Regions from separate parts of the Streptomyces sp. NPDC051286 genome, predicted to be linked through region 1. Evidence: riboswitches for the same ligand, from Rfam matches in the RefSeq annotation. Region 1 holds a riboswitch; each other region holds the start of a gene.
The links. Region 1 has a riboswitch for thiamine pyrophosphate ahead of ACIBB8_RS04445 (thiamine ABC transporter substrate binding subunit). Riboswitches for the same ligand answer to the same signal wherever they lie in the genome.

Region 1 (10,324 bases):
GCCAGCGCCACCCTGGGTGACCTGGGCGAGTCCATGATCAAGCGGGATCTCGGGATCAAGGACATGGGCACGCTGCTCCCCGGTCACGGCGGGATCATGGACCGACTGGACTCGCTGCTGCCGACCGCTCCGGTGGTCTGGCTGCTGCTGGTGCTCTTCGTCGGCTCCGGCTGAGAAGCCGGGTCCATCCCGGCCTGACTTGCGTTTTTATGAGTGAGGGTCCGTTGTCCACAGAACGGCGGGCCCTCACTCGTCTGCCTGCGCGACGATCCTGCCCTCGGCAGGCGCCGGCCTCCACGGGGGCAGTGGGCTGTTGTGCGCACCACGTGAGCGTCGTGCGATCGGTCACGGTCCGCGGGCGCGACCGGGCCGTGTGTGAGCCGTCGGCATGGCGACCGGCAAGGGGCGCCGTCGCCGGGGCGCGGTCCCGCCCTGTCCCGCCTGAGAGCCTGTCGGGCGACCTCTGATCGGGCGGCCATGGCGTGGCACGCACGCTTCCGGCGTTGCCGAGAAGCCCCAGGGCGTGTTTCGAAAGTCCCGCCTGCCTGGCGGCGGACGGCGCTCTTTTCGAAACACGCCCTGGTAGCTCCTTCCCCGAGCTCTCAGCTTCGTTCGAGCAGGGGAGACTCCATCCGAGGCCCTCCCGGCGCCTTGGAATCGCACGCACCACGCCGCGTCCGCTCTCCGGTCGAAGGTCACCCGACAGGCTCTGAGCCGGCGACGACGGCTGGCACCACGGCGTGTCTGCGACACTGGAGGAACCATGCCTAAGCCCGGAGAACTCACTTTCGTCGCGCCCCGCGGAGCCAAGAAGCCACCGCGGCACCTCGCCGACCTCACGCCCGCCGAGCGCAAGGAAGCCGTCGCCGCGGTCGGCGAGAAGCCGTTCCGCGCGCAGCAGCTGTCGCAGCACTACTTCGCGCGGTACACGCACAACCCGGCCGAGTGGACCAACATCCCGGCCGGTTCACGGGACAAGCTCGCCGAGGCGATGTTCCCCGACCTCATGTCCGTGGTCCGGCACATCAGCTGCGACGACGACACCACCCGTAAGACGCTGTGGAAGCTGCACGACGGAACGCTGGTCGAGTCCGTCCTGATGCGCTACCCGGAGCGGGTGACGATGTGCATCTCGTCGCAGGCCGGATGCGGGATGAACTGCCCGTTCTGCGCGACGGGGCAGGCCGGTCTGGACCGCAATCTGTCGACCGCCGAGATCGTCCACCAAATCGTGGACGGCATGCGTGCGCTGCGCGACGGAGAGGTTCCGGGCGGGCCTGCGCGGCTCTCCAACATCGTCTTCATGGGCATGGGTGAGCCGCTCGCCAACTACAAGAGGGTGGTCGGCGCGATTCGCCGGCTGACCGACCCGGAGCCGGACGGTCTCGGTCTTTCGCAGCGCGGCATCACCGTCTCCACCGTGGGCCTGGTGCCGGCCATGCTGCGCTTTGCCGACGAGGGCTTCAAGTGCCGTCTCGCCGTCTCGCTGCACGCGCCGGACGACGAGTTGCGGGACACGCTCGTGCCGGTGAACACGCGCTGGAAGGTACGCGAGGTGCTGGACGCGGCGTGGGAGTACGCAGAGAAGTCCGGCCGCCGGATTTCCATCGAGTACGCGCTGATCCGCGACATCAACGACCAGGCCTGGCGCGGTGACCTGCTCGGCCGGCTCCTCAAGGGCAAGCGCGTCCATGTCAACCTGATCCCGCTCAACCCGACGCCCGGCTCGAAGTGGACCGCTTCCCGGCCCGAGGACGAGAAGGCGTTCGTCGACGCGATCGCCTCCCACGGAGTGCCCGTGACCGTGCGGGACACCCGCGGCCAGGAGATCGACGGGGCCTGCGGGCAGCTGGCGGCATCCGAGCGCTGAGGCCGAAAGGGCCCGTGTAACCTGGGCCCGAAATCAACTTCATATTCCGACAGGGGAGCGCCACAGCGCTGAGAGTGCGGCACCGAGGACAGGTTGGCCGCAGACCCTCTGAACCTCGCCCGGGTCATTCCGGGTAGGAAGTTCGGTCATCAACTCATGCTGTTGCGCCCTGCCCGCTTCTCCAAGGGCAGGGCCGCGTCTCTTCCTGGTCAAACCCAGGAGGAATTCATAATGAGCACCACCCGCACCACTCGTGGGACCAAGCAGCTCGCGGCGACGGCCCTCGCCGCCGCGCTCGGCGTCACGGCACTCGCCGGCTGCGGCAGTTCCGACGACTCGGCGTCAGGGGCCGGTGACACGAAGGATTCCGGCTCCAAGATCGTGACGCTTGTCAGTCACGACTCGTTCAACGCCTCCAAGGACGTGCTGAAGGCGTTCACGAAGGAGACCGGCTACACGGTCAAGGTGCTGAAGAGCGGTGACGCAGGCGCTGCCCTCAACCAGGAGATCCTGACCAAGGGTTCCCCGCGCGGGGATGTGTTCTTCGGCGTCGACAACACGCTGCTCTCCCGCGCCCTCGACAACGGACTGTTCACCCCGTACGAGGCGAAGGGCATCGACCGGGTCGCGGCCGATGCCCAACTGGACGCGGCCAAGCACCGGGTCACTCCGATCGACACCGGCGACATCTGCATCAACTACGACAAGAAGTACTTCGCCGACAAGAAGCTCGCGCCGCCGAAGACCTTCGACGACCTGGCGAAGCCCGCGTACAAGAACCTTCTCGTCACCGAGAACGCCGCGACCTCGTCGCCCGGTCTCGGCTTCCTCCTCGGCACCGTCGCCACCTACGGCGAGAGCGGATACCAGGACTACTGGAAGAAGCTGAAGAGCAACGGCGTGAAGGTGGTCGACGGTTGGGAGCAGGCGTACAACGAGGAGTTCTCCGGGTCCGCGGGCGGCAAGAAGGCCAAGGCGGACCGGCCGCTCGTCGTCTCGTACGCCTCCAGCCCGCCGGTCGAGGTGCTCTACGCGAAGCCGCAGCCGAGCGAGGCTCCGACCGGCGTCGCGACCGGGACGTGCTTCCGTCAGATCGAGTTCGCCGGTCTGCTGAACGGCGCGAAGAACGAGGCGGGCGGCAAGGCGCTGCTGGACTTCCTGATCAGCAAGAAGTTCCAGGAGGACATGCCGCTCAACATGTTCGTGAGCCCCGTCACCAAGGACGCGAAGCTGCCGGAACTCTTCACGGAGTTCGGCGCCACGGTCGACAGGCCCACCACCGTGGCCCCGGCCGTCATCGCCAAGAACCGTGAGCAGTGGGTCCAGTCGTGGTCCTCGCTCGTAGTGAAGTAGCGAAGAGTCCCGTACGCGGTCCGGGCGCGGGCGGGAAGGGTTCGCGCGCCCGGACCGGGCTCGCGGATCCCCGGAGCGCGGGGGCGTGGCGGGGGAGCGCGGTGCGGCTCGGTCTGATGGCCGTGCCCGTCGCGTTCTTCGCGCTGTTCTTCGCCTATCCCGTCGTCGCGATCGTCGGCCGCGGGCTGAAGGCCGACGGCGCCTGGCAGTTCGGCCGGATCGGCGAGGTGCTGTCCCGGCCGGACATTCTCGACGTCCTCTGGTTCACCACCTGGCAGGCCCTCGCGTCGACCGCGCTGACCCTGTTGATCGCGCTGCCCGGCGCGTATGTCTTCGCCCGCTTCGACTTCCCCGGCAAGCAGGTGCTGCGGGCGGTCGTCACCGTGCCGTTCGTCCTGCCGACCGTCGTCGTGGGGACGGCCTTCCTGGCGCTGCTGGGGCGCGGCGGTTTCCTCGACGAACTGGCGGGCGTGCGTCTCGACACCACGGTGTGGGCGATCCTGCTCGCCCATGTCTTCTTCAACTACGCGGTCGTCGTGCGGACCGTCGGAGGACTGTGGTCGCAGCTCGACCCGCGGCAGGAGGAGGCCGCCCGGGTGCTGGGCGCCGGGCGGTTTGCGGCGTGGCGGCGGGTCACTCTGCCGGCTCTCGCGCCCGCGGTGGCCGCCGCCGGGCTGATGGTCTTCCTCTTCACGTTCACCTCCTTCGGGGTCGTGCAGATCCTCGGCGGTCCGGGCTACTCCACGCTGGAGGTCGAGATCTACCGGCAGACCGCCCAACTCCTCGACCTTCCGACGGCCGCCGTGCTGACGCTGGTTCAGTTCGCCGCGGTCGGCGCGATCCTGGCCGTGCACGCGTGGACCGTGCGACGCGGGGAAACGGCGCTGAAGCTGGTCGATCCGGCGCACACCTCCCGCAGGCCGCGCGGCACCGGGCAGTGGGCGCTGCTCGGCGGGGTCCTGGTGACGGTCCTGGTGCTGATCCTGCTGCCGCTCGGAGTGCTCGTGGAACGTTCGCTGGACACCCCCGGCGGCTACGGCTTCGGCTACTACCGCGCCCTGCAGTCCGCGGAGGCGAGCGGCAGCACGTTCCTGGTCGCACCTCTCGAAGCGATCGGGAACTCAATGCGGTACGCGCTGGTCGCGACTGTGATCGCGCTGATCGTCGGCGGGCTCGCGGCAGCCGCGCTGACGCTCCCCCAACCTCGAACAGACTCGGCCGGGGGGACCCCCCTGGCCGGGCGGCTGGTCCGGGGTTTCGACGCGCTGCTGATGCTGCCTCTCGGGGTGTCCGCGGTCACCGTCGGCTTCGGTTTTCTGATCACGCTGGACAGGCCTCCGCTGGACCTGCGGACATCGTGGATCCTGGTGCCGCTCGCCCAGGCGCTGGTCGGCGTTCCCTTTGTGGTACGGACGATGCTGCCGGTCCTGCGGGCGGTGGACGTCCGACTCCGGGAGGCGGCGGCGGTGCTCGGGGCGTCGCCGCTGCGGGCCTGGCGCGAGGTCGATCTGCCGCTGGTGCGAAGAGCGGTGCTGGTCGCGGCGGGCTTCGCGTTCGCCGTGTCGCTCGGCGAGTTCGGGGCGACAGTGTTCATCGCGCGGCCCGACAACCCGACCCTGCCGGTGGCCGTGGCGCGGCTGCTGGGACGCTCCGGGGAGCTCAACTACGGGCAGGCGATGGCGCTCAGCACGATTCTGATGCTGGTGTGCGCGGTGTCGCTGCTGCTGCTCGAACGTATCCGCCCGGACCGGTCCGGGGAGTTCTGACGATGCTCGGGGTGTTCTGGACGTGCTGACACTGGAATCCGCCACAGTCCTCTTCGGGAAGCGGGCGGCGCTCGACGCGGTGGATCTGAAGGTCGGGGATCACGAGATCGTCTGCGTCCTGGGGCCCAGCGGCAGTGGCAAGTCGACCCTGCTGCGCGTGGTTGCCGGACTGCACCCGCCGGACGGCGGCCGGGTGCTCCTCGACGGCGTCGACCAGGTCGGCGTGCCGGTCCACCGGCGCGGTCTCGGCCTGATGTTCCAGGATCATCAGCTCTTTCCGCACCGGGACGTCGGTGCCAACGTCGCCTTCGGGCTGCGCATGCACGGCGTCACACGCGGCGACCAGGACCGCAGGGTCGCCGAACTTCTCGAACTGGTGGGCCTGCCCGGCGCCGAACGGCGGGCCGTTGCCGCACTGTCCGGCGGAGAACAGCAGCGCGTCGCCCTCGCGCGGGCGCTCGCCCCGCGGCCGAAGCTGCTGATGCTGGACGAGCCGCTCGGCCAGCTGGACCGCAGTCTGCGCGAACGCCTCGTCGTCGAACTACGCACCCTCTTCGCCCGGTTGGGGACGACGGTGCTCGCCGTCACCCACGACCAGGGCGAAGCCTTCGCCCTCGCCGACCGGGTCATCGTGATGCGCGACGGGCGGATCGCCCAGGCGGGCACCCCGTTGGAGGTCTGGCAGCGCCCCGCCTCCGCGTTCGTCGCCCGGTTCCTCGGCTTCGACAACGTGGTGGACGCGACGGTGACCGGCGCCGCGGCCGGTACGGCGTGGGGGAAGGTGCCGGTGCCGGACGGCTCGCCGCAGGGCCCGTGCGCTCTGCTGGTGCGCCCGGCGGGCGTACGGCTCGGATCCCCGGAGTCGGGGCTGCGCTGCACGGTCGGCGCGCGCACCTTCCGGGGCAACCATGTCGCCGTGACCCTTCATCCCGAGAGCGGACCGCTCCTGGAGGCGGAGTGCCCGCTGCGGGACACCCCTCAGGAGGGCGCGTCGGTGGGCGTGACCTTCGACGCGTCGGAGACAGTGGTACTGCCCGCGGCGTTCTGAGGGCTGTCCCGCGGGCACAGCGCGCCCCGGCATGGCTGAAGCGGACCGGCTCGGCGCCGTCTCGGCAGCTCTGGCCGACCCGACGCGCCGCGCGATCCTCGCGCGGCTCACCGCGGGCGATGCCACGGTCGCCGAACGTGCCGACCCGTCCGGCATGAGCCTGCCCGCGGTTTCCCGGCATCCGAAGGTGCTGGAGCGCGCCGGGCTGATCACGCGCGGCCGGTCGGCGCAGTGGCGGCCGTGCAGGCTGGAGGCGGTGCCGCTGGCGGACGCCACGCAGTGGCTGGACCATTGCAGGGCGTTCCGGGAGAGCGGTTTCGACCGCCTCGGGCAACACCTCAAGCAGCTTCAGAAGATCCGGAACGACTCCGGCGGCGCCGGGCAGGAAGACGACGCCGCCGTGGAGCGGGCGAGCAGCCCGTCCTCGCGCAGCGCGTTGGTGAAGTACGTGGCGATGTGGTCCGCGAACGGGTTCGACGGCTCATGACCGTAGAACCAGGTGGGGATCGAGACCGAGCCGCCGCCGTCCGGCCAGCGTTCCCGCACGGCGAAGGCGGCCAGTGTCCAGTCGGCGATCGACGGGGTGAACGACGGGGCGACGGCAAGGAGTTCGCATGCCTTGTCCGGTATCGGATCGGGATGCGGCGCCGCGTACACGCCGAGGTTGCCGCCTCCATCGCGCCCGGACCGCCGCCGTACCGGCATCGTGGCAGTCAGCGGTGCCGTCACCGTGCTCATCGCACTGCCCGTCGTGCCGGTCGCCGCGTCTGCCGGCAGCCCTCAGGCGGTCAGCGGCAGCGCGGCCAATTCGGCGATCGCCCAGGTGACCGGGGTGAATACGACCAGCAGAATGCCGACCCGCAGGGCCGTCGCTGCCCGCAGCGCCGAGGCCGGCGCACCGAGCCGCAGCAGCGTCTGAGCCAGGTGAGCGCGGGCCTGCTTCGCCTCCAGGGCGGAGGTCAGCAGCGTCGCCGTCGTGCAGCCCAGGACCAGTACGGCGCCGAGCGCGGCGAGCGGGCCGAAGGGAAGCGGACCCGTCCCGTACAGCGCGGACGCCGCGATCACAGCGGAGAGCACCGCGCAGACCACACCCAGCGGCCGGCCGATCCGGCGCGCCTCGTCCATCAGCACCCTTCCGGCCAGCAGGCGTACGGCTCCGGGACGCACCGTTTGCAGCAGCTGTCCGCAGAGGTATGTCAGTCCGGGACCTGCCATGGCCAGACCGATTGCCGTCAGCGACCACCCCGCCAGCACCCACACCGAGGTGCCGTCGGGAATTCCCGGCAGGGGGAACGGGCTGCCCGCGCCATCACGGCTCGCGTACGCCTCGACCGCGAAACCGGCCGCCGCCAGCGCCACGCCCCATGGCAGTCCGGTCGGCGGAGCCGCCGGAGCCGGGATCTGCTCGTCCGGCACGATGTCCTGCGTGCCGTCCTCCGGCACCGCCGCCTGTAGCGGCCGGGTGCGCAGCGCCAACGCGCTCGCCGCTGCCGCGGCCACCGGCACCAGCGTCAGCAGAACAAGGGCCGCGGCCACCGGCAACGGGGCTCCTGCGCCCAGCAGTTCGGCCGCCGCGCCGTCGAACGGCAGCCCGGTCCGATCGCCGCGCAGATGCATGAAGAGGAGCAGCGCCATCATCGACCCGAGGGTGCAGGACATGGCGGTGGAGACCGCGGCCAGCACACCGAGCCGGACCGGCCCCAGACCGACGGCGGACAGCCCCGGACGCGGGCGGGTGCTCGGGTCCGTACGGGCCACCGCGACCGCGAACTGCACGGTGGCGGCCAGCGGTACGAAGCACCACAGCAGCCGCAGCACCGAGGCGGTCGAGTAGGCCGGATGCGTCGACGCGTAGACCAGGGTGTAGAGCAGCAGGAAGCCGACCCCGGCTGAGGCGGCCGCGACCAGCAGTCGCCGCACCAGGACCAGCGGATGGGTACCGCGGGCTAGACGGAGAGCGAGCACGCCGCGTGGCCTTCCGTATCGGACACCGCGGGCAGGGCGACGGTGGCGACGCGGCGGCCGTCCAGCAGCGGGACGGTGCGGTCTGCCAGCGAGGCGACCTCCACGTCATGGGTGGCGAGCACGACCGTGATGCCGTGCGAGCGGGCCGCGCTCGTCAGTGTCCGCAGCACGTGGGTGCGGTCCGTGCGGTGCAGCGTCGCGGTCGGCTCGTCGGCGAAGATCACCGTGGGTGAGCCGGCCAGCGCGCGGGCGACGGCGATCCGCTGGCGCTGCCCCTGGAGCAGCATGTGGGGCCGCTGCTTGGCGCACATGCCGATGTCGAGCCGCTCCAGCCACTCCATGGCGGTCTTCTTCGCGGCCCGGTGCGAGGTGCCGCGCAGCAGCAGGGGAAGCGCTGCGTTCTCCCAGGTGCTCAGCTCCGGTACGAGCTGGGGATCGGGTGCGATCCAGCCGAACCGGTCACGGCGCAGCCGCTCGCGCAGCCGCGGACCCATGGTGTGGACCGGGACGCTGTTGAACCACACCTCGCCCTGCTGAGGCACCAGTTGGCCGGAGAGGCAGTGCAGCAGAGTCGTCTTGCCGCTGCCTCGTGGGCCGGTCACGGCGAGGATCTCGCCGTCGTGGACCTCCAGGGAGATTCCGCCGAGCGCGGGTGAGCCGTTGTGGGAGTGGTGCAGGGAACGCGCCCAGATCACGTCGTTGTCCGGCGGGGCCACCATGGCGTACACCTCGGTTCAGATCAGATTTCCCGTCCCCCGTACGGGGGAACGAAGAGGAGGCCGATCGGTCACTCGGCACCGTAAGGATTCGGACCGCGGTGTGTGCACAGCACGCGGCCCGGGTGCGCTTCTTCCCACTCGAATGGGCGCATCCGGGCCGCGTGGACCGTATGAAATGACCGCTGGAATGCAGTCGGCTGGTGATCGGGCCGGGGTCAATCGGTCAATCGATCCGTGGTCGATCAGCCGATCGACCCGCGGCCCGGGTCACCGTCCCTCTCAGAGCTTCGTCCAGGCCTCCGTCAGGACGCTCCGGAGGATGCCCTCGATCTCGTCGAACGTCGACTGGTCGGAGATCAGCGGCGGCGCGAGCTGCACGACCGGGTCGCCGCGGTCGTCGGCCCGGCAGTACAGACCGTTGTCGTACAGCGCCTTGGAGAGGAAGCCGTAGAGAACGCGCTCGGTCTCCTCGTCGGTGAACGTCTCCTTGGTGACCTTGTCCTTCACCAGCTCGATGCCGTAGAAGAAGCCGTTGCCGCGGACGTCGCCGACGATCGGCAGGTCGTGCAGCTTCTGCAGCGTCGTGAGGAACGCGTTCTCGTTGTCCAGGACGTGCTGGTTGAGACCCTCGCGCTCGAAGATGTCGAGGTTGGCGAGGCCGACCGCCGCGGAGACCGGGTGGCCGCCGAAGGTGTAGCCGTGCAGGAAGGTGTTGCCGCCCTCGTAGAACGGCTCGGCGATGCGGTCCGAGACGATGCAGGCGCCGATCGGGGAGTAGCCCGACGTCATGCCCTTGGCGCAGGTGATCATGTCCGGCACGTAGCCGAACTTGTCGCAGGCGAACATCGTGCCGAGGCGGCCGAAGGCGCAGATGACCTCGTCGGAGACGAGCAGCACGTCGTACTTGTCACAGATCTCGCGGACCCGCTGGAAGTACCCGGGCGGCGGCGGGAAGCAGCCACCGGCGTTCTGCACCGGCTCCAGGAAGACCGCGGCGACCGTCTCCGGTCCCTCGAAGAGGATCTCCTGTTCGATCTGGTCGGCGGCCCAGCGGCCGAAGGCCTCCGGGTCGTCGCCGTGGATCGGGGCGCGGTAGATGTTGGTGTTCGGCACCTTGTGCGCGCCGGGGACCAGCGGCTCGAAGGGGGCCTTCAGGGCCGGCAGGCCGGTGATGGACAGGGCACCCTGCGGGGTGCCGTGGTAGGCGACCGCACGCGAGATGACCTTGTACTTGGTCGGCTTGCCCTTGAGCTTGAAGTACTGCTTGGCAAGCTTCCAGGCGGTCTCGACGGCCTCGCCGCCGCCGGTGGTGAAGAAGACCTTGTTGAGGTCGCCCGGCGCGTAGTCGGCGAGCCGCTCGGCCAGTTCGACGGCCTTCGGGTGGGCGTAGGACCACACCGGGAAGAAGGCCAGCTCCTGGCCCTGCTTGTAGGCAGCTTCGGCGAGCTCGTGACGGCCGTGACCGGCGTTGACCACGAACAGGCCGGACAGGCCGTCGAGGTAGCGCTTGCCCTGGTCGTCATAGATGTAGGTGCCCTCGCCACGCACGATGGTGGGAACGGGCGCGTTCTCGTAGTCCGACATGCGGGTGAAGTGCATCCAC
Region 2 (10,324 bases), on a different contig from region 1:
TCGAACGAATACGACGTCTTGCCGGTCGCGAGAAGCTCACGCACAGTGGGTGCGTGATCTGTCCTGGTAGAAGGAGTGCCAAGGGCCATACTGAAGGTTAACCAGGGCTCGGGGGTGCACCGACCAGACCGGCGGCAATTGCCCGAATTGACTGGTGGTTTGTCCAGCCCTCGGACACCCTTCGCGCAGTCTCCGGGCGGACCCGGTCGTTCTGGATGCCCTGCGGCATTCGCGGCGTTCCTGACGTGCTTGTCAGACGTCGGCGCGCGCCCTGATCCGCTTCGCGAGCCCGGCGGCGGCCGCGGCCGGGTCGTCGGCCTCGGTGATGGCCCGTACGACCACGACCCTGCGCGCCCCCGCGTCCAGCACCTCGTCGAGGTTGTCCGCGTCGATTCCGCCGATGGCGAACCACGGGCGCGTCCGGCCCAGCGAGGCGGCGTACCGCACGAGGTCGAGGCCCGGGGCGTGCCGGCCGGGCTTGGTCGGGGTGGGCCAGCAGGGGCCGGTGCAGAAGTAGTCCACGCCGGGCTCGGCGACGGCCGCGTCGACCTCGGACTCGGCGTGTGTGGAGCGGCCGATCACCACATCCGCTCCGATGATGGCCCGGGCGGCGGGCACGGGCAGGTCCCCCTGGCCGAGGTGGAGCACATCCGAGCCGACGGCATGGGCGACATCGGCCCGGTCGTTCACCGCGAGGAGCGTGCCGTGGCGCCGGCAGGCATCGGCGAAGACAGCGAGGTGTTCGAGCTCCTCGGCCGCTTCCATGCCCTTGTCGCGCAGCTGGACGATGTCGACGCCGGAGGAGAGCACGGCGTCGAGGAACTCGGGGAGGTCACCCTCGCGTCTGCGGGCGTCCGTGCACAGATAGAGCCGGGCGTCGGACAGCAGCGCACGAGGCGTGGGCATGGTGCGGTTCCCCCTTGGGACGGAGCGGTACTGCTGATGGGACGGAGCGGTACGGCGGGGCGGCTCGATGCGGCGGTACGGGCCGCGCAGGGGTGCACGGCCCGTACCGCGCGTACGGTCGTCCCGGTCAGACGGCGAGCGCCTGGGCGCGACGCTTCACCTCCGTGCCGCGATTCTCGCTCAGCGCCTGTGCGGGGGTACCCGGCAGGGTCGGGTCAGGGGTGAAGAGCCATTCCAGCATCTCTTCGTCGGAGAAGCCGTCGTCCCTCAGGAGCGTCAGGGTGCCGGAGAGGCCCTTGACCACCTTGTTGCCGTCGATGAAGGCAGCAGGCACCTGGAGCGCCCGGTTCTCACCACGTCGTACGGCGATGAGCTGGCCTTCCTTGACCAGCTGCCGCACGCGCGTCACCTCGATATCGAACATTTCTGCGATATCGGGAAGGTGGAGCCAGGCAGGGACGAGAGCATCGATCTTTGCGTCAATCTCGGTCACAGGACAAGCCTGCCATCCCGCACTGACAGCCGATACCCGGACTCATCCCTTCAGGGCCTCGCGAACCACGTCCGCGACGCGGCAACGGGACTCCTGGTCGCTGGTGATCCAGCCGTGGGCGGACTCCAGGACACGCGAGTAGCAGGCCCCGGTGTCGGTGGTGCCCCGGTACTTCTCGACCGAGGCTCCGTCCGCGGCGGTGACCACGCCGTCCGTGCGGGCGAGGTTGCCGGTCGAGTCCACGGTGTCGTCCGTGACGGCGTCCGTGCGCCACACGCGCGCGGAGCCCGTCCGGGAGGTGTCGATCAGCACACGGCGCTGGGTGACGGCGGCCCTCAGGTCGTAGTTGTTGTAGTCGCCGTAGACCGGGATGTCCATGTCGACGTCGATGGGGTAGGACCAGGCGTGCCGCTGTGCGCTGGTACGCCCGCCCGTCCTGGTCGTCACCGTGGTGGCGCCGTGGTCGCGCTGGTGCATCGTCTGCTGCTGCCCGGTCCTGGAGACCGTGTCCGTGTTGGTGTACGCGAATTCCTGCTCGACAGTGGTGGTGACCCGGCCCTTCGAGGTCCGGACGTAGCCCGAGATCTTCCAGGAGCGGCCGGTCGACACGGAGACGTGGGTGGAGCCGTCCTCACGCGGGGTCTGAACGGTCTTCACGGCGGGAGTGCCGGTGAGCGTGTTGACGGTCACCTGGCCGCTCGTACGTGACGCGTGCGCGTCCGTGTCGAGGAAGAGCGAACCGTCGACGATCCAGGTGTCGGCAGCGCCGTACGGAGTGATCCCGATGGCGTGCGGCCGGCCGTCGGCCAGTTCGCCCGCGAAGGGGGTGAGGTCGATGTCGTACGCCTCGGTCCGGAACTGGTCGATGGCCGGCACCGGCCGCCACAGGGTCGGCACGATGCCGCCGGAGTAGACGACCGGATACGGCTGGGCGAGGCCCGCGGGGCGCCCGTCCACCGTGACCTGCACCTCGCGGTAGGGGCCGCCGCCGCAGAGGTAGTCGGGGGCGGTGGCCGCGAGGTCGCTGGGGACCGCGTCGAACCACTGCTCGTCGCAGCCGCCGCCGCGTGCGTAGACCTGCAGGCGCGCGCCGGTCAGATTGCGCGGGAAGGTGACGTCGGTGCTGGTGGAGCCGCCCTTGCCGACGCTCAGCCAAGGGGCGGCGGTGGAGGCGGTGTTGCCCAGGGGGACGATCCGGTCGGCCGTGGTGGCGGCCGGGTGGCGCCGGTCGGCCCGGTAGTACGTGATCGTCAGCTTCACGTGGTACACGCCGGTGTACGTGTCGTTGACAACGTTTCCGAGCTCCAGCTGAAGCTTCTGCGGGTCCTTGAGGAGGGGCGCGAACTCGGTGATGTCCTTGGCGACGTGCCAGCTGATGCCGTCGTCGTCGGGCTCGGCCGTGCTGGTGCGGAACACCTCCGCGCCGCCGACGAACACTGCGGCGAGACGGTCGTACTGACGCCCCTTCACGCTGCCCGACCAGTCGAGGACGACCTTGTTCCAGGGGCCCTTGCACCGGGCGGGCGGGGTGAGCGTGGTGGTGTACGGCGGCCCGCCGAGCGTGTAACCGAAGTCGTGCTCGACGGCCGTCACCGCGCAGTGCTCGGTGTCCGGGCGGGAGACCGGTGGCAGCGCGTCGACCGGGTCCTGGTAGTCGACGGCCGGGTTGGAGCCGGGGGCAGGGGCGGTACCCGCGTACGCCGGGGCGGCAACTGCACCGCCGATGAGGGCGATCGAGGCCGCCGCCACGGATATTCCGCGCAGGGCGCGGACCCATCGGTAGGGGGACATGCACATCCTTTGGAAGAGGGTCGGTAATCCAAAAGCTGCACACTGCACCAATTTTGACCCACGACCAAGAGGCGTCCGCATGACGGATATTGCACACCGGCCCCTTCACAGGGGCGGCCGTTACGGCCTGGCGCACGATAGCGAGCGGGCTCCCGGCGTCATGCGACTCCGCCTCCGGCGTTATCGTCAGTCGACGACTCCCCCAGAGCCCTAAGGCATGGGGGGGGGGACCCCCTTCGCGTCTCCGCCCTCCTCCGCCTTGGATTCGAAGCCGCATGACGCCGCTCGCTGATCCACTCTCTATCGTGCACCAGGCCGTTACTGACGTACCGTCGATTTCAGCGGCACGGAGGGATCGGCCGCCAGCGCCTCATCGAGCCGCGCCCCCGCCTCGATGAGCTTGCGCCCCTGGGCCAGGTCGCGCGGCCGGCCGACGGCGAGGACGGCGACCAGCACGCCGTCCCGCAGCCAGAGCACCGACCAGGCGGGACCGTCCGGGTCGCCGCGCCACAGCAGGGTGTCGGCGCCCCCGTGATGGCCCGCGTACTGCACGAACCGGTCGAACTGCTCGGACCAGAAGTACGGCACGGGGTCGTACGTAAGCGGCTGCGGCGCCCCGCGGGAGCCGGCGCCGATGATGTTGGCGGCGGCGGTCCGCGGCCCCTGGACGGCGTTGTCCCAGTGGTGGACGAGGAGGCGCGTGCCGTATCGCGCGGAGGGGAAGGAGGCACAGTCCCCGACGGCGTACACATCGGGCAGCGAGGTCCGCAGCGCTTCGTCGGCGGTCACCGATCCGTCCGGTCCGAGCGCGATGCCGGAGCCGGCCAGCCAGGCGGTGGCGGGCCGGGCACCGATCCCGACGACCACCGCTCCTGCCGCGAGTGCGCGGCCGTCGGCGAGGACCACCCGGCCGGGCTCGATGCGGGCCACCGGGGCGCCGGTGAGGAGTTCCGCGCCGCTCTCCCCGTACCAGCGGGCCATCGGAGCGGCGACCTCGGCGGGCAGGACGCCCGCGAGCGGCCGGTCGGCGGCCTCGACGACGGTGACCTCGCAGCCCGCGGCGCGGGCCGCGGTGGCGAACTCCGCGCCGATCCATCCGGCGCCGACGACCACGACGGTGTGCTGCTCGCCGAGGACCGGCCGCAGCCGTGCGGCGTCGTCGAGGGTGCGCAGCAGATGGACGCCGCGCACACCCTCGGAGCCCGGCAGCTCGACCGGTTCGGCGCCGGTGGCGATGACCAGGACGTCGTACGGGACGGAACCCGTCGGGGTGTCCAGTTCATGCGCCTCGGACCGGAGGCCGGTCACGTCGCGGCCCAGTTGCAGCTCGATGTCGAGCGCCTCGAAGTCGATGTCGAAGGCGGAGTCCTCGGCCTCGCCGAGCAGTACCGCCTTGGACAGTGGCGGCCGGTCGTAGGGCTGGTGGGGTTCGGCACCGATCAGGGTGACCGGGCCGGTGAAGCCCTGTTCCCGCAGGGCCACCGCGGTCTGCACACCGGCCATGCCCGCACCGACGATGACGATGCGGCGCTCGGTCCGCCGGTCCAGCTGCTCAGTCTGCTGCTCGCTCACCCGTCCACCTTAAACACCTGACGGTCAGTCAGCTAGGCACTTCCTCGACCACGCTCGTCCCGCTGCCCTCCTGCGACTCCCACTCCCACCGCTCGTCCAGCCGCACCCGGCCGTCGGCGAGGTCGACGACGGTGGAGAGGCAGTGTCCGGAGGACGTCGTTCCGTCCTGCTTCAACTGGACGTACCGGAAGTCGAGTCGATCGGCGGTCCTGGTGCCGACGAGATGGCCCCGGACCACGTCGCCGCCCGCGTACTCGGCCCAGATCCGGCCGTCCTCCTCGTGGTACGTGAAGCGGGTACGGGTGCCGACCTGGCCCGGCGCCTGGTCGGCGACCGGCGAGAGGACGAGTCCATCGAGCGAACGGGCCATGGCTGCTGCTCCTTTATCGGGTCCGGGGGACGGGGTCCAGTGCCGTGACCGGCCATGTTCGCCCGACGCGACGGGGCAAAACCTGCCGGGAGGGGCACTAGGGTGGCCACCGTAAGACACTCGCGGGAGCCCGGACGCACCGGGCTGAGAGGGAGGCTGGGCGGCCTCCGACCGTACGCACCTGATCCGGGTCATGCCGGCGAAGGGAGGGGCTGGACGCCCATGCGTTCTTCCGGGAACACATCCGTATCCGCACAAGGATCCGACGTCCTCGTCATCGGGGGCGGGATCATCGGTCTGGTGACCGCCTGGCGGGCTGCACAGCGCGGTCTGCGCACCGCGGTCGTCGACCCCGAACCGGGCGGCGGGGCCGCCCAGGTCGCGGCCGGGATGCTCGCCGCCGTCACCGAACTCCACTACGGCGAGCAGATGCTGCTCGAACTCAATGCCGCGTCCGCCGCGCGCTACCCGGCCTTCGCGGCCGAACTGGAGGCGGCGAGCGGCCAGGACATCGGCTTCCGCGCCTGCGGCACCCTGGCGGTCGCCCTGGACTCCGACGACCGCGCCCATCTGCGGGAGCTGCACGCGCTGCAGCAGCGTTCGGGGCTCGAGTCGGAGTGGCTCACCGGCCGTGAGTGCCGCCGGCTGGAGCCCATGCTGGCGCCGGGCGTGCGCGGCGGTCTACGGGTCGACGGCGACCACCAGGTCGACCCCCGTCGACTGGCCGCCGCTCTGTTGACGGCCTGCGAACGGGCCGGGGTGGTCTTCCACCGCGACTGGGCGGAACGCCTCGGGGTGGCACGGGACCGGGCCACCGGAGCCGTACTCACGGCCGGTACGGAGCTGGCCGCCGACCAGGTCGTACTCGCCTCGGGCAGCCTCAGCGGGCGGCTCGCCGGGCTGCCGGACGAGGTCGTCCCCCCGGTGCGGCCCGTGAAGGGACAGGTGCTCCGGCTGACCGTGCCCGCCGCTTACGCGCCGTTCCTCACCCGCACCGTGCGGGCCGTGGTCCGGGGCAGCCATGTCTATCTCGTCCCGCGCGAGAACGGCGAGCTCGTCGTCGGCGCGACCAGCGAGGAAATGGGCTGGGACACCACCGTCACGGCGGGCGGGGTGTACGAGTTGCTGCGCGACGCCCACGAGCTGGTGCCCGGCATCACCGAACTGCCGCTCACCGAGACCCGGGCCGGCCTTCGCCCCGCCTCCCCCGACAACGCCCCGCTGCTCGGCCGCACCGCCCTGCCCGGCCTCCACCTCGCCACCGGCCATCACCGCAACGGCGTACTGCTCACCCCCGTCACGGGTGACGCCATGGCCGAGTTGCTGACCACCGGCGAGCTGCCCGCCGTGGCCCGCCCCTTCGCCCCCGGACGATTCGCACCCGCCGCCGTACCGCCCTCCGCCTCCGTACGTCAGGAGCAGCCCGCATGACCGACTCCCTCCCGCTCACCGTCTCCGTGAACGGCGATCCCCGTTCGATCGCCGCGGGCACCACCCTGGAGACCCTTGTGGCGACTCTCACGGCGGCGCCCTCCGGGGTCGCCGCGGCCCTCAACGAGACCGTCGTCCCGCGCAGCCGCTGGTCGGCCGCCGCCCTCGCCGACGGCGACCGGATCGAGGTCCTCACCGCGGTCCAGGGAGGCTGACCATGTCCGACGATCTCTTCACCCTCGGCGGCACCACGTTCGGCTCCCGGCTGATCATGGGAACGGGCGGGGCGCCCAGTCTCGACGTGCTCGAACGCTCCCTGACAGCGTCCGGCACCGAGCTGACCACCGTCGCGATGCGCCGCCTCGACCCGACCGTGCAGGGCTCGGTCCTCTCCGTTCTCGAACGCCTCTCGATCCGCGTCCTGCCGAACACGGCGGGCTGCTTCACCGCGGGCGAGGCCGTGCTGACCGCCCGGCTGGCCCGCGAGGCGCTGGGCACCGACTGGATCAAGCTGGAGGTCGTGGCCGACGAGCGGACTCTGCTGCCCGACCCGATCGAGCTGCTGGACGCCGCGGAGACCCTGGTGGACGACGGGTTCACCGTCCTGCCGTACACCAGCGACGACCCGGTGCTCGCCCGGAAACTGGAGGACGTGGGATGCGCGGCGATCATGCCGCTCGGCTCCCCCATCGGCTCCGGGCTCGGCATCCGTAATCCGCACAACTTCCAGCTGATCGTCGAGCAGGCCCGGGTGCCGGTCATTCTCGACGCGGGCGCCGGGACCGCCTCGGACGCGGCCCTCGCGATGGAGCTGGGCTGCGCGGCGGTGATGCTGGCGTCGGCGGTGACCCGGGCGCAGGAGCCCGGGCTGATGGCGGCGGCGATGCGGCACGCGGTGGACGGGGGACGGCTGGCGTACCGCGCGGGCCGGATCCCGCGGCGCCACTTCGCCGAGGCCTCCTCACCGGTGGAGGGGCGGGCGGTGCTGGACCCGGAGCGGCCGGCGTTCTGAGCGCGCGTCCGCCGGGTCCGTACGCCGCTGATGCGCATGTCCCTGTCACGGCTCGGCTGCAGTACGGACCCGGGATCGCCCCGGCCCGTCGGTCGTGTCCACGGTGACTCGTAGACTCGGCTGCGTGGATAAGACCCTCCAGGACCCCCTTGTCGGGCAGCTGCTCGACGGCCGTTACCGCGTCGATGCCCGCATCGCCGTGGGCGGGATGGCCACGGTCTACCGGGCCATGGACACCCGGCTCGACCGGGTGCTCGCCCTCAAGGTGATGCACCCGGCGCTCGCGACCGACGCCTCGTTCGTCGAGCGCTTCATCCGCGAGGCCAAGTCGGTGGCCAGGCTCGCCCACCCCAATGTGGTCGCGGTCTTCGACCAGGGCGCCCAGGGGGCGTACGTCTACCTGGCGATGGAGTATGTCGCGGGCTGCACGCTGCGCGACATCCTGCGCGAGCGCGGCGCCCTGCAGCCGCGGGCCGCCCTGGACATCCTGGAGCCGGTACTCGCCGCACTCGGTGCCGCACACCGGGCGGGGTTCGTGCACCGCGACATGAAGCCGGAGAACGTCCTGATAGGGGACGACGGCCGGGTGAAGGTCGCGGATTTCGGTCTCGTGCGGGCTGTGGGCGCCGTCACGAACACCACCGGATCCGTCCTGGGCACCGTCTCCTACCTCGCCCCCGAGCAGATCGAGCACGGCACGGCGGACACCCGCGCCGATGTGTACGCCTGCGGTGTCGTGCTGTACGAGATGCTGACGGGCGCCAAGCCGCACACCGGCGACTCCCCCGCTCAGGTCATCTACCAGCACCTCAATGAGGACGTCCCGGCCCCGTCGGCCGTCGTCCCCGGGCTCGCGGCCGAGCTGGACCGCCTGGTCGCGAGCGCCACCGCCCGTGACCCCGAGGTCCGCCCGTTCGACGCGGTGGCCCTGTTGGCCGAGGCCCGCACCGCGCGCGCCGCGCTCACCGATGAACAACTGGACGCTGTACCGCCGCAGTCCCTCGCCGAGGTGCACGATGTCGCCGAGGACCGCACGAGTGTGATCCCCCGGGTACTCCCGGACGGTCAGGGCACGGCCCACCACACCAGCCGGCTCGAGATGCCCCCGCCGCTGCCGCCCGAGCAGGACCGGCAGGCCCGACGCGGGCCGCGGCGCGGAATGCTTGCCGCGATCGTCGCCGTGCTGCTGGTACTCGGGGCCGGTGCCGGTGTCTGGTACATCAACTCGGGACAGTTCACCCGGGTGCCCTCCCTGCTCGGCCAGACCGAGAAGGAGGCCGGGCAGCGGCTCTCCGACTCCGGGCTGGAGCTGAAAAGCGTCAAGCGTGCCTACAGCGACAGCGTCGAGCGCGGCAGGGTCATCGACAGCGATCCGAAGTCCGGCGCCCGGATCCGGGGCAACGGCTCGGTGACGATCACCGTGTCGCGCGGCCCGGAGATCGTGAAGGTGCCCGCCGTCGAGGGCCTCGCGCTGGCCGAGGCCAGGCAGGCACTGAAGAAGAACGGGCTGGTGCCCGGCATGGTCACCAGGGAGTTCAGCACGGAGTTCGGCCGGGGCGACGTGATCCGTACGGATCCCGGGGCGGGCGCCGAGCGCCACCCCGACTCCGCGGTCGCCCTGGTCGTCAGCAAGGGCAGCCCGGTCGATGTCCCCGATGTCACCGGGCTGTCGGTCCAGGACGCCACCGCCGCACTGGACGAGGAAGGGCTGAAGGCCAAGGTGCTGCCCGGCCGCGTCAACTCTCCCGAGGCCGAGGGCGACATCGCGCACCAGTCCCCGGGCCAGGGTGCCCAGGTCGCCGAGGGCGACACCATCACGCTCACGGTCTCCAAGGGCCCGCGGATGATCGACGTGCCGGACGTCACCGGCAAGGACGTCGACGAGGCGACGAGGCTGCTGAAGCAGGCGGGCTTCGAGGTCAAGGTCGACCGCCCGTTCCTCTCCTTCAGCGACAAGATCGCCAGTCAGTCCGTGGACGGCGGCAAGCAGGCCCCCGAGGGCAGCACCATCACCATCAAGACCAAGGGGCTTTAGATCCATATGCGCAACCCCGTCGGCGGCCATGTCCCCGTGGCCGGCGGCCTCGCGAAGGTCGGCCTGCCCTACGCCCGCGAGATGGGGGCGGAGACCGTCCAGGTCTTCGTCGCCAATCCGCGCGGCTGGGCCACGCCCGCTGGGAACCCGGCACAGGACGAACAGTTCCGCGCCGAGTGTGCCGCCGAGTCGATACCGGTCTATGTCCACGCCCCGTACCTGATCAATTTCGGCTCGCACACCGAGGCCACCGTGGAGAAGTCCGTGGACTCGCTGCGCCACTCCCTGCGCCGGGCCCGTGAGATCGGCGCCCTGGGCGTCGTGGTGCACACCGGCTCGGCGACCGGCGGCCGGCCGCGCGCGGAGGCTCTGGCGCAGGTACGGACGCACATGAGGCCGCTCCTCGACGAACTGACCCATGACGACGACCCGTATCTGCTGCTGGAGTCGACCGCCGGACAGGGATTCTCGCTCTGCTCGCGGGCCTGGGACTTCGGCCCGTATTTCGACGCTCTCGACGCCCACCCCAAGCTCGGTATCTGTCTCGACACCTGCCACATCTACGCGGCGGGGCACGATCTGGCGGGCCCCGCGGGCATGAAGCAGACCCTGGACCTGCTGGTGGACACGGTCGGCGAGGGGCGGCTGAAGCTGATACACGCCAATGACTCCAAGGACGTGGTGGGAGCCAACAAGGACCGGCACGAGAACATC
Region 3 (10,324 bases), on a different contig from region 1:
GCGGTGAGCAGCCACACCTCGTTGCCGTCCCAGACGGGCCCGATCGTGTTGATCAGGACCCGCCGTTCCTTGCGGTCACGAGCCAGCAGCTTGGTAAGGACACCGATCCCGAAGTCGAATCCCTCCAGGAAGAAGTAGCCGATCCAGAGGACGGCGATGAGTACGAACCAGACGTCGTGGAGTTCCATCTCTCAGCTCCTCTGCTCTCAGTAGGAGAAGGCCATCGGCCGGTCGGCGTCGTCGTGGTCGCCGCCGATCTTGGTGGGTGGGTTGAGGTCGGACTCCGTGAGTTCCGGCGGTCCGGCCTTGATGTACTTCACGAGCAGCTTGACCTCGATCACGGCGAGCACCGCGTAGAGAAGGGTAAAGAGGATCATCGAGGTGATTACCTCACCCTGCGAGACGCCGGGGGAGACCGCGTCGCGCGTCTGCAGCACCCCGTAGACGGCCCAGGGCTGGCGGCCCGTCTCGGTGAAGATCCAGCCCCAGGAGTTGGCGATCAGCGGGAAGAGGAGCGTCCACAGGGCGACGATCCAGTAGAGCCTGGTGAGCTTCGGGCTCAGTGCCTTGTTCTTGAAGAGAACCAGGTGCGGCACTTCGTCCTCGCCGGTCCGCAGCCCCGGTGGCAGCATGAACTTCTTCCGCGTCAGCCACAGTCCGAGCAGGCCGAGGCCGAAGGACGCCATGCCGAAGCCGATCATCCAGCGGAAGCCCCAGAAGGCAACCGGGATGTTGGGCCGGTAGTCGCCGGGGCCGAACTGTTCCTGCTCGGCCTTGTTGATGTCGTTGATGCCGGGGACGTACGAAGTGAAGTTGTCGTCCGCGAGGAAGGACAGCAGCCCCGGGATCGAGATCTCCACGGTGTTGTGGCCCTTGGCCACGTCTCCGACCGCGAAGATCGAGAAGGGTGCCGAGTGCTGCCCCTCCCACAGCGCCTCGGCCGCGGCCATCTTCATCGGCTGCTGCTTGAACATGACCTTGCCGAGGAGGTCACCGCTGACAGCGGTGAGCAGACCGGCGATCACGACGGTGACCAGTCCGAGCCGGAGCGAGGTGCGCATCACCGGGATGTGCTTCTTGCGCGCCAGGTGGAAGGCGGCGATGCCGACCATGAACGCGCCGCCGACCAGGAAGGCCGCCGTGATGGTGTGGAAGAACTGGGCGAGAGCGGTGTTCTGGGTGAGCACATGCCAGAAGTCGGTGAGCTCGGCCCGGCCGCGTTCCTTGTTGATCCGGTAGCCGACCGGGTGCTGCATCCAGGAGTTGGCCGCAAGGATGAAGTACGCGGAGAGGATGGTTCCGATCGAGACCATCCAGATGCAGGCGAGGTGGATCTTCTTCGGCAGCTTGTCCCAGCCGAAGATCCACAGTCCGATGAAGGTGGATTCGAAGAAGAAGGCGATCAGCGCCTCGAAGGCGAGCGGAGCGCCGAAGATGTCGCCGACGAACCGTGAGTAGTCGGACCAGTTCATGCCGAACTGGAACTCCTGGACGATGCCGGTGACGACGCCCATGGCGATGTTGATCAGGAAGAGCTTGCCCCAGAACTTGGTGGCCTTGAGGTACTTCTCCTTGTCAGTCCGCACCCAGGCGGTCTGCAGGCCGGCGGTGAGCGCGGCGAGCGAGATCGTCAGAGGAACGAAAAGGAAGTGGTAGACGGTGGTGATACCGAATTGCCATCGCGCGAGGGTCTCGGGCGCCAGAGCCAGCTCCACGTCGTCTCTCCTTACATCGCCGTAACCGCAGCGGCAGTTTGCCCTGTTAATCCGACTGATGACTGGAGGAACAGGACACGCTTGTGAACGCGTTCACATTCACAAGCATTATGACGCACAGGCTTTCGGGATGTTCGAGGGGGGTCCCCTATCGGGACGCTCCACGCGAAGGCCCCGCACCTCCGAGAAACGAGAGGTACGGGGCCTTCCGGATACACCCGGGCCGGATGCGCCGCGCTACAACTCCTTGCGGTACGCCTCCGCCACCCTCAGGAACACGTCGTTCGCCTCGTCCTCACCGATCGAGACCCGCACGCCCTCGCCCGCGAACGGCCTGACCACCACGCCGGCCCGCTCGCAGAACCCGGCGAAGTCGACCGCACGGTCACCCAGCCGCAGCCAGACGAAATTGGCCTGGGACTCCGGAACGGTCCAGCCCTGGTCCACGAGAGCCTTGTGCACCCGGACGCGCTCGCAGACCAGCGAGCCGACCCGGCCGAGGAGTTCGTCCTCGGCGCGCAGCGAGGCGACCGCCGCGTCCTGCGCCAGCTGGCTGACCCCGAACGGCACCGCCGTCTTGCGCAGCGCCGCCGCCACCGGCTCGTGGGCCACCGCGAACCCGACCCGCAGACCGGCCAGACCGTAGGCCTTGGAGAACGTCCGCAACACCGCCACATTGGGCCGGTCCCGGTAGATCTCGATGCCGTCCGGCACGTCGACGTCGCGGATGAACTCCTTGTATGCCTCGTCCAGCACTACAAGCACATCGCCCGGTACCCGGTCCAGGAACCGCTCCAGCTCGGCCCTGCGCACCACGGTCCCGGTCGGGTTGTTCGGGTTGCAGACGAAGATCATCCGCGTGCGGTCCGTGATCGCGTCCGCCATCGCGTCGAGGTCATGCACCTCGCCGTCGGTGAGTGGAACCTTCACCGAGGTAGCTCCGCTGACCTGGGTGATGATCGGGTACGCCTCGAAGGAGCGCCAGGCGTAGATGACCTCGTCGCCCGGGCCCGAGGTGGCCTGGAGTAGCTGCTGCGCCACCCCGACGGAACCGGTGCCGGTGGCGAGATGCGAGACGGGCACACCGAACCGGTCGGCCAGCTCGTTCATCAGACCGGTGCACGCCATGTCCGGGTAGCGGTTGAAGTTCGCGGCCGCGGCCAGCGCGGAGTCCATCACCCCGGGCAGCGGCGGATACGGGTTCTCGTTGGAGGACAGCTTGAACGCGACCGGTCCGCCGGCCGCCGCCGGCCTGCCCGGCACATAGGCAGGGACGCCGTCCAGCTCGGCGCGCAGCTTGGGGCTCGTCTCGCTCACCGCAGGTCCTCCTCGACCGTCGCACACATCAATACTGCTCACCTTATGAGGATTGCGCGCTGCTGCGAATGGCTGAGCGGAGGAATCGTCCGGTGGGCTCAGGAATGGGGGGAGCGTTCCTCGTACCGGCGCGCGCCGGTGGCTCACTCCGTGGCGCGCATCCCTCGAAGAGGTGAGTTGAGACGTCTTCGAAACATCGACCGTTGAGTAGGCCCATCCTCCTCAGTGCATGACACGCTACGGCCCACACCGCCAACACCCTTGTTTTGCAAGGCATTTACGGCCACGTGACCATGCAGAAACGTGCCTGTGGAGGTGTGAATATGCGACCGGACCAACCGTCCGCGCGAGCCCTACTATCGGCTCGCCATGACAGCAGCAGGGAAGCACCAGGTGAGCCGGACGGAGACCCCCCGGCGCGGCGGCCGGCAGGGACGAGCGGGAATCCGGGATGTGGCCGCCGCCGCGGGGGTCTCCATCACGACCGTCTCCGACGCGCTCAACGGCAAGGGCAGGCTCCCGGACGCCACCCGCCGCCATGTCCGCGAGGTCGCCGAGCGCCTGGGCTACCGCCCGTCCGCCGCGGCCCGAACCCTCCGTACCGGCAAGTCCGGCCTCATCGGCCTGACCGTGACGACGTACGGGGATGAACCTTTCACCTTCACCGAATTCGCCTACTTCGCGGAGATGGCCAGGGCGGCCACCTCCGCCGCGCTCGCCCGCGGGTACGCCCTCGTCATCCTCCCCGCCACCTCACGCCATGACGTCTGGTCGAACGTCGCTCTCGACGGCACTATCGTCATCGACCCCTCCGACCAGGACCCGGTCGTCACCGAACTCGTCCGGCAGGGGCTGCCCGTCGTCTCGGACGGCCGCCCAGCCGGGACCCTCCCGGTCACCGCCTGGGTCGACAACGACCACCGAGCCGCCGTGCTCGACCTCCTCGACCATCTCGCCGCCGCCGGGGCCCGCCGCATCGGCCTGCTCACCGGCACCACCACCGACACGTACACCCGCCTCTCCACCACCGCATACCTCCACTGGTGCGAGCGCGTGGGCCAGGACCCGGTCTACGAGTCCTATCCCGCCCACGACCCGTGCGCGGGGGCGGTCGCCGCCGACCGTCTGCTCGCCCGCCCGGACCGGCCCGACGCCGTCTACGGGCTCTTCGATCCCAATGGCACCGATCTGCTGGCGGCCGCCCGCCGGTACGGTCTGCGCGTCCCCGAGGACCTCCTGCTCGTCTGCTGCAGCGAGTCCACCGTGTACGCGACGACCGAACCGCCCATCACCACGCTCTCGCTCAAACCGCGCCGGATCGGTACGGCGGTCGTCCAGCTCCTCATCGACGCCATCGAAGGCGTCGACCAGGACGGCCCGGTGGAACAGGTCATACCGACAGAACTCATCGTGCGGACGTCCTCGCAACGCCGTCCGCCCCGCACCACGGTCAGCGCCCCGCGGTCCCCGTCAGGGGACTGATCAGCGCAATTAAGACAAATCAACCGGTGAACCCCGCGTGCGCCCGGATTCACCACCCCTGGTGCGTCACACAACACGATGCGCATTCCTATGATGGGCGCACGACACCGCGGACCACCCCACCAGCAGGGCCCGTCAGGTGTACGGCGGCGCGACGGTGGTGGAGGGGTCGATGACACAGGGGGCCGGTCAGGAACCCGTGGTGCGGACGGCGACGTTGCGTGACTTCCGCGTGCCGCCCTATGCGCAGACTCCGGTGCCGCCCACGGCGCCGCATCCGGACAGTGCCGTTCCGGCGGACGAGCCGGAAGGCTACACGCCCACCGCGCGCGATCTTCCCGTGATCAACCGTGACACCGTCCAGGTGCAGACCGGCCCCGACCCTCGGCCCGCCCAGGACCCGGGGCTCGGACCGCTGTACGTCGTCGGCGACGTACACGGCTATCTGGACGAACTCCACGCCGCCCTGGCCGAACAGGGGCTCATCGACGCGGAGGGGCAGTGGGCCGCGGGCAACACCCGGCTCTGGTTCCTCGGCGACTTCACCGACCGCGGTCCGGACGGCGTCGGCGTCATCGAACTCGTCATGCGCCTGTCCGCCGAGGCCGCGGCCGCAGGCGGCTACTGCAAGGCCCTGATGGGCAACCATGAACTGCTGCTCATCGGCGCCAAGCGGTTCGGCGACACACCGGTGAACTCCGGGGCCGGCACCGCCACGTTCCAGGCTGCCTGGCTGCTCAACGGCGGCCAGAAGAACGACATGGAGCGGCTCCAGGACCACCACCTCCAGTGGATGTCCCGGCTCGACGCGGTCGTCGAGGAGGACGGGCATCTGCTGTTGCACTCCGACACGACGGCGTACCTCGATTACGGCTCCACCATCGAGGACGTCAATGACACTGTGCACGCCATTCTCACGCGTAACGACGCCGACGAGTGCTGGGACCTCTTCCGTAAGCTCACCAAGCGGTTCGCCTTCCGCGACGAGGCGGGTCCGCAAGCGGTCCAGGAACTGATGGCGGCCTACGGCGGACAGCGCATCGTCCATGGTCACAGCCCGATTCCGTATCTCCTCGGCGAGGTCGGCTCGGAGGACGGCGAGGACAGCGCCGGCCCCGTGGTGGAGGGCCCGCACGTATACGCGGACGGGCTCGCTATCGCCATGGACGGCGGCGTGACCATGGCCGGAAAGCTACTGGTCGTCCAGCTGCCGTTGCATGACTGACGGTCTTCGGGGAAGACGCATCAACGACCTGACCACGCCGACCGCTGGGCCTATTTACGGAAACCCCCTGTCACCCCGTGCCGTGGGCGCTCTACCATCGGCGTATCAGTAGCAGGATCTCCTCCGTTTCCGCCCAACTGCCCGGCCAGTGCGGGTAGTCAGGCCCAACGGAGCATCGGGGGATGCACATGAACAGCGCTCCGCACCTGCTGGCCGAGGACCGACCCGAGTACGAGCGGATCCTCGGCGACGCGCTGCGTCACGCTCACGAACGACCGGATCTCGCCGGAGTCGGCGAACGGCTCAACGCGGAACAGCTGCGCACCATGGCACTGAACGCCACGGCATTGATCACCACGGCGGCGGCCACCGAGTACGACCACTATGTGAAGGCCCGCGAAGAGCTGCGCGGACCGGCTGCCGACTCCGCCCAGGGCTCGGGCCTCGGCTCCGACGCGGACGATCCGGACCGGCCGGGCGCCGGGATAGGGGCGGTCGTCACGGTCCTGGCGCCGATGCTCGCGGGCACCGCCGCACTGATCTTCCTGCTGGTCGGCTATCTACTGAAGATGCTCAGCCGGCCCCCTTCGTTCGCCGACACCATGGTCACCGCCGGGTGGTTCTTCGCGGCGGCGACGGCGGCCGCGATACTGGCCGCCGCCGTCGGGCTGCTCATCACGGCCCTGCGCAACGGATCGACCGCGCTGCCCGCCGAGGACGCCGAGGACGAGCTGCCGGAGGAGGTTGCGCGCGCACGGGAGGCCTGGCGCCATGCGCTGCTGGAGCGCGGCATCCTGCCGTTCCTGCGCGATGCACTCGCCGATCCCACCGCAGGCGCCGCGCCGCGTACACCGCACCCATCGGCCCACCGCATCCCAAAAATCGGCTACAGCCGACCGGACTTCACGGGGCCGGACGAGGGTCCGGCGGCGGGACCCCGCCCGTCTTTCACGAGCCCGGACTTCACCAGCCCGGACTTCGGCGGCCCGGAACACGAACCGGACTGACCGGCCGCCGCGGCCCGGCATGCCTCGTGAGTGGTGGGGAATCACCAGCCGCGGCGCCATGGGCCGTGGGATCAGCCCCCTCGGCTCACCAGGAGTTGTGGCCTGCCGCATGTCCGTGCCCGCCGGACAGCGCAGGCCGACACCCGGCGGTGGCCGGTGGAGCGGCCCGCGGCTCCCCCGGCGGTTTCCGGGGGCGCGGGCCGTTCCAGTACGGCGTACTCAGTCGGTGAGCGGGAGGTACACCCGGTTGCCCGCAGCCGCGAACTCCGCGGACTTCTTCATCATGCCCTCGGCGATCTCGGCCTCGGTCGCCGAGGGCTCGTCGCCGCCGAACTGCTCCGAGATGCTTCGGCTGATCTTCATCGAGCAGAACTTCGGGCCGCACATCGAGCAGAAGTGGGCCGTCTTCGCCGGCTCGGCCGGCAGCGTCTCGTCATGGAACTCCCGTGCCGTGTCCGGGTCGAGTGCCAGGTTGAACTGGTCCTCCCAGCGGAATTCGAACCGCGCGTCCGACAGTGCGTCGTCCCAGTCTTGCGCCCCTGGGTGCCCCTTGGCGAGGTCCGCAGCGTGGGCCGCGATCTTGTAGGTGATGACGCCCGTCTTCACGTCGTCCCGGTTGGGCAGGCCCAGGTGCTCCTTGGGCGTGACGTAACAAAGCATCGCCGTCCCCCACCAGGCGATCATCGCCGCGCCGATGCCCGAGGTGATGTGGTCGTAGGCCGGGGCGATATCGGTGGTCAGCGGGCCGAGCGTGTAGAACGGCGCCTCCTCGCAGATCTCCTGCTGGAGGTCGATGTTCTCCTTGATCTTGTGCATGGGGACATGGCCCGGGCCCTCGATCATGGTCTGGACGCCGAACCGCTTGGCGACCGAGTTGAGCTCGCCCAGCGTGCGCAGTTCGGCGAACTGCGCCTCGTCGTTGGCGTCGGCGATCGAGCCGGGGCGCAGTCCGTCGCCCAGCGAGTACGTCACGTCGTACGTCGCGAGGATCTCGCAGAGCTCCTCGAAGTTCTCGTACAGGAACGATTCCTTGTGGTGCGCCAGGCACCACGCGGCCATGATCGACCCGCCGCGGGAGACGATCCCGGTCTTGCGCCGGGCGGTGAGCGGGACATACGGCAGCCGCACGCCGGCGTGGACCGTCATGTAGTCGACGCCCTGCTCGGCCTGCTCGATCACAGTGTCCTTGTAGATCTCCCAGGTCAGCTCCTCCGCCCTGCCGTCGACCTTTTCGAGGGCCTGGTAGAGGGGCACGGTGCCGATCGGCACAGGGGAGTTGCGTAGTACCCACTCGCGGGTGGTGTGAATGTTGCGGCCGGTGGAGAGATCCATGACCGTGTCGGCGCCCCAGCGCGTCGCCCAGGTCATCTTCTCGACCTCCTCCTCGATGGAGGAAGTGACCGCGGAGTTGCCGATGTTGGCGTTGACCTTCACCAGGAACCGCTTGCCGATGATCATCGGCTCGGTCTCCGGGTGGTTGACGTTGGCCGGCAGGACCGCCCGGCCGGCCGCGATCTCCTCGCGTACGACCTCGGGTTCGACGTCCTCCCGGATCGCCACGTACTCCATCTCCGGGGTGATCTCGCCGCGGCGGGCGTACGTGAGCTGGGTGACGGGCTGCCCGTCGCGGCTGCGGCGCGGACGGCGCGGACGGCCAGGGAAAACGGCGTCGAGGTTACGCAGTCCGCCGCGCGGCGAGGTGTGCCCCAGCCCGTCGTCCTCGGGGCGGACGGGGCGGCCGACGTACTCCTCGGTGTCGCCGCGGGCGGTGATCCAGTTCTCCCGCAGAGGTGCGAGACCGCGCCGTACGTCGGTTTCGGTGGCGGGATCGGTGTACGGCCCCGACGTGTCGTACAGCGTCACGTCCTTGCCGTTGGTGAGGTGCACCTTTCGGACCGGCACCTGGAGGTCCGGGCGCGAGCCCTGGACGTATCCCTTGTGCCAGCCGATGGACGTGCCGGCCTCGTCGCTCTGGTTCGAGGCAGGCGTGCGTGCGTCCGATGTGGTCATGAGACCTACTCCCTACGCCGGCATTACCCGGTAACAGGTTCGGCGGTCGGCGCAGCCTGTCCCGTACGGATGTACGGATATCAGCGCCCTCTCAGCCCGGTGCTCCGAGCTCCCGCGTGTGCAAAGGTGCCACCACGCTAGCGCCTGTTCCGGCGTGCTGGACAGAGGGCCTGTTCCTTGTTGCGATGATCGCCTGGTGACGTCCCTACAGAGCGCCCCCGGATCGCAGGACCATCAGCACGGGCATTCGCACAGCCACGGCCCTGCTGCGCCGGTCTCCGCACATCTGCGCAAGGTCATCGCGGCCGTGCTGATCCCGTTCGCCACCGCGGTCGTTGTCGGCCTGGTGGCTCTCTGGCCGGGCGGTGCGCCCGCGCACGAGCGCACCGGTGTCGGTTTCGACCGGCAGACCCAGCAGGGCAAGGTGGTGAGTGTCGACAAGGTCGACTGCAAGGACGTGAATGCCTCGCAGACGCCGGTCACGGGCGGCGCCACGACGCCATTGGGGGACGGGGGCGCCGGTCAGGAACCGGGACTGTGCGAAAGGGTCACGGTCGAGGTGACGACCGGGCACGACAAGGGGCGCACATTCGTCGAGATCGTTCAGCCCGACGCCCCTCGGCAGTTGCGCAAGGATCAGGGCGTGGTCGTGGCGTACGCCCCTGACGCGCCCCATGACCTGCAGTACTCCGTGACGGATGTGAACCGGAAGTTCCCGATGGCGCTGCTGGCCGGGATCTTCGCTCTCGCAGTGGTCGTCGTCGGCAGAATGCGTGGGTTGATGGCGCTGGTCGCGCTCGCGGTGTCGTTCGCCGTACTGACCCTGTTCATCCTCCCCGCGATCCTTCAGGGGTCGAATCCGCTGCTCGTCGCGGTCGTCGGGGCCAGCGCGATCATGCTCATCGCGCTCTACATGTGCCATGGCCTGACCGCACGTACCTCGGTCGCGGTCATCGGCACTCTGATCTCACTGCTGCTGATCGGCCTGCTCGGTTCACTCTTCATCGGCTGGGCGAGCCTGACGGGGAACACCGACGACAACACCGGCCTGATCCACGGCCTCTACCCCCACATCGACATGAGCGGCCTGCTGCTGGCCGGTGTCATCATCGGTTCGCTCGGTGTGCTCGACGACGTGACGGTCACCCAGACGTCGGCGGTCTGGGAGCTGCACCAGGCGGACCCGACCATGGGTGCGCGAAAGCTGTACCGGGCAGGGATCAGGATCGGTCGCGACCATATCGCCTCGGTGGTCAATACGCTGGTGCTCGCCTACGCAGGCGCCGCGCTTCCCCTGCTGCTGTTGTTCTCGATCGCGCAGAGCAGCGTGGGGACGGTGGCCAACAGCGAGCTCGTGGCGGAGGAGATCGTCCGGACGCTGGTCGGCTCGATCGGACTGGTCGCCTCGGTACCGGTGACGACGGTGCTCGCGGCACTGGTCGTCTCCGCGGACCGTACAGGGCTCGGCGCGGAAGCAGGAGCTTCGGCACCCGTACGGGGCGGGAGGGGCCGGCGTCGCAGGGCGAGGCATTGAGCACCTCGACGCGAAGCACAAATCACCCGTTCGG

Region 2: it holds a riboswitch for thiamine pyrophosphate, as region 1 does, so the genes downstream of both, thiO (glycine oxidase ThiO) here and ACIBB8_RS04445 (thiamine ABC transporter substrate binding subunit) in region 1, are expected to answer to the same signal.
Region 3: it holds a riboswitch for thiamine pyrophosphate, as region 1 does, so the genes downstream of both, thiC (phosphomethylpyrimidine synthase ThiC) here and ACIBB8_RS04445 (thiamine ABC transporter substrate binding subunit) in region 1, are expected to answer to the same signal.

The regions. Positions count from the first base shown of each region.
Region 1 is NZ_JBITER010000002.1:274,350-284,673, forward strand. It holds gene ACIBB8_RS04435 (phosphatidate cytidylyltransferase) at 1-174, shown strand, start outside; gene rlmN (23S rRNA (adenine(2503)-C(2))-methyltransferase RlmN) at 764-1,870, shown strand; TPP riboswitch at 1,912-2,028, shown strand; gene ACIBB8_RS04445 (thiamine ABC transporter substrate binding subunit) at 2,102-3,223, shown strand; gene ACIBB8_RS04450 (ABC transporter permease) at 3,340-4,989, shown strand; gene ACIBB8_RS04455 (ABC transporter ATP-binding protein) at 5,012-6,037, shown strand; partial or broken gene ACIBB8_RS04460 (ArsR/SmtB family transcription factor) at 6,069-6,296, shown strand; partial or broken gene ACIBB8_RS04465 (Rossmann fold nucleotide-binding protein) at 6,390-6,732, opposite strand; gene ACIBB8_RS04470 (hypothetical protein) at 6,818-8,002, opposite strand; gene ACIBB8_RS04475 (ABC transporter ATP-binding protein) at 7,984-8,721, opposite strand; gene ACIBB8_RS04480 (aspartate aminotransferase family protein) at 9,001-10,324, opposite strand, start outside.
Region 2 is NZ_JBITER010000001.1:446,900-457,223, reverse strand. It holds gene metF (methylenetetrahydrofolate reductase [NAD(P)H]) at 1-89, opposite strand, end outside; gene thiE (thiamine phosphate synthase) at 253-906, opposite strand; gene ACIBB8_RS02080 (Rv2175c family DNA-binding protein) at 1,034-1,399, opposite strand; gene ACIBB8_RS02075 (peptide-N4-asparagine amidase) at 1,442-3,190, opposite strand; gene ACIBB8_RS02070 (NAD(P)/FAD-dependent oxidoreductase) at 3,509-4,762, opposite strand; gene ACIBB8_RS02065 (hypothetical protein) at 4,791-5,132, opposite strand; TPP riboswitch at 5,245-5,357, shown strand; gene thiO (glycine oxidase ThiO) at 5,355-6,563, shown strand; gene thiS (sulfur carrier protein ThiS) at 6,560-6,778, shown strand; gene ACIBB8_RS02050 (thiazole synthase) at 6,781-7,575, shown strand; gene pknB (Stk1 family PASTA domain-containing Ser/Thr kinase) at 7,700-9,610, shown strand; gene ACIBB8_RS02040 (deoxyribonuclease IV) at 9,617-10,324, shown strand, end outside.
Region 3 is NZ_JBITER010000012.1:129,905-140,228, forward strand. It holds gene cydB (cytochrome d ubiquinol oxidase subunit II) at 1-188, opposite strand, end outside; gene ACIBB8_RS15250 (cytochrome ubiquinol oxidase subunit I) at 207-1,715, opposite strand; gene hisC (histidinol-phosphate transaminase) at 1,953-3,032, opposite strand; gene ACIBB8_RS15260 (LacI family DNA-binding transcriptional regulator) at 3,402-4,514, shown strand; gene ACIBB8_RS15265 (metallophosphoesterase) at 4,672-5,739, shown strand; gene ACIBB8_RS15270 (hypothetical protein) at 5,922-6,746, shown strand; gene thiC (phosphomethylpyrimidine synthase ThiC) at 6,966-8,756, opposite strand; TPP riboswitch at 8,749-8,882, opposite strand; gene ACIBB8_RS15280 (YibE/F family protein) at 8,953-10,290, shown strand.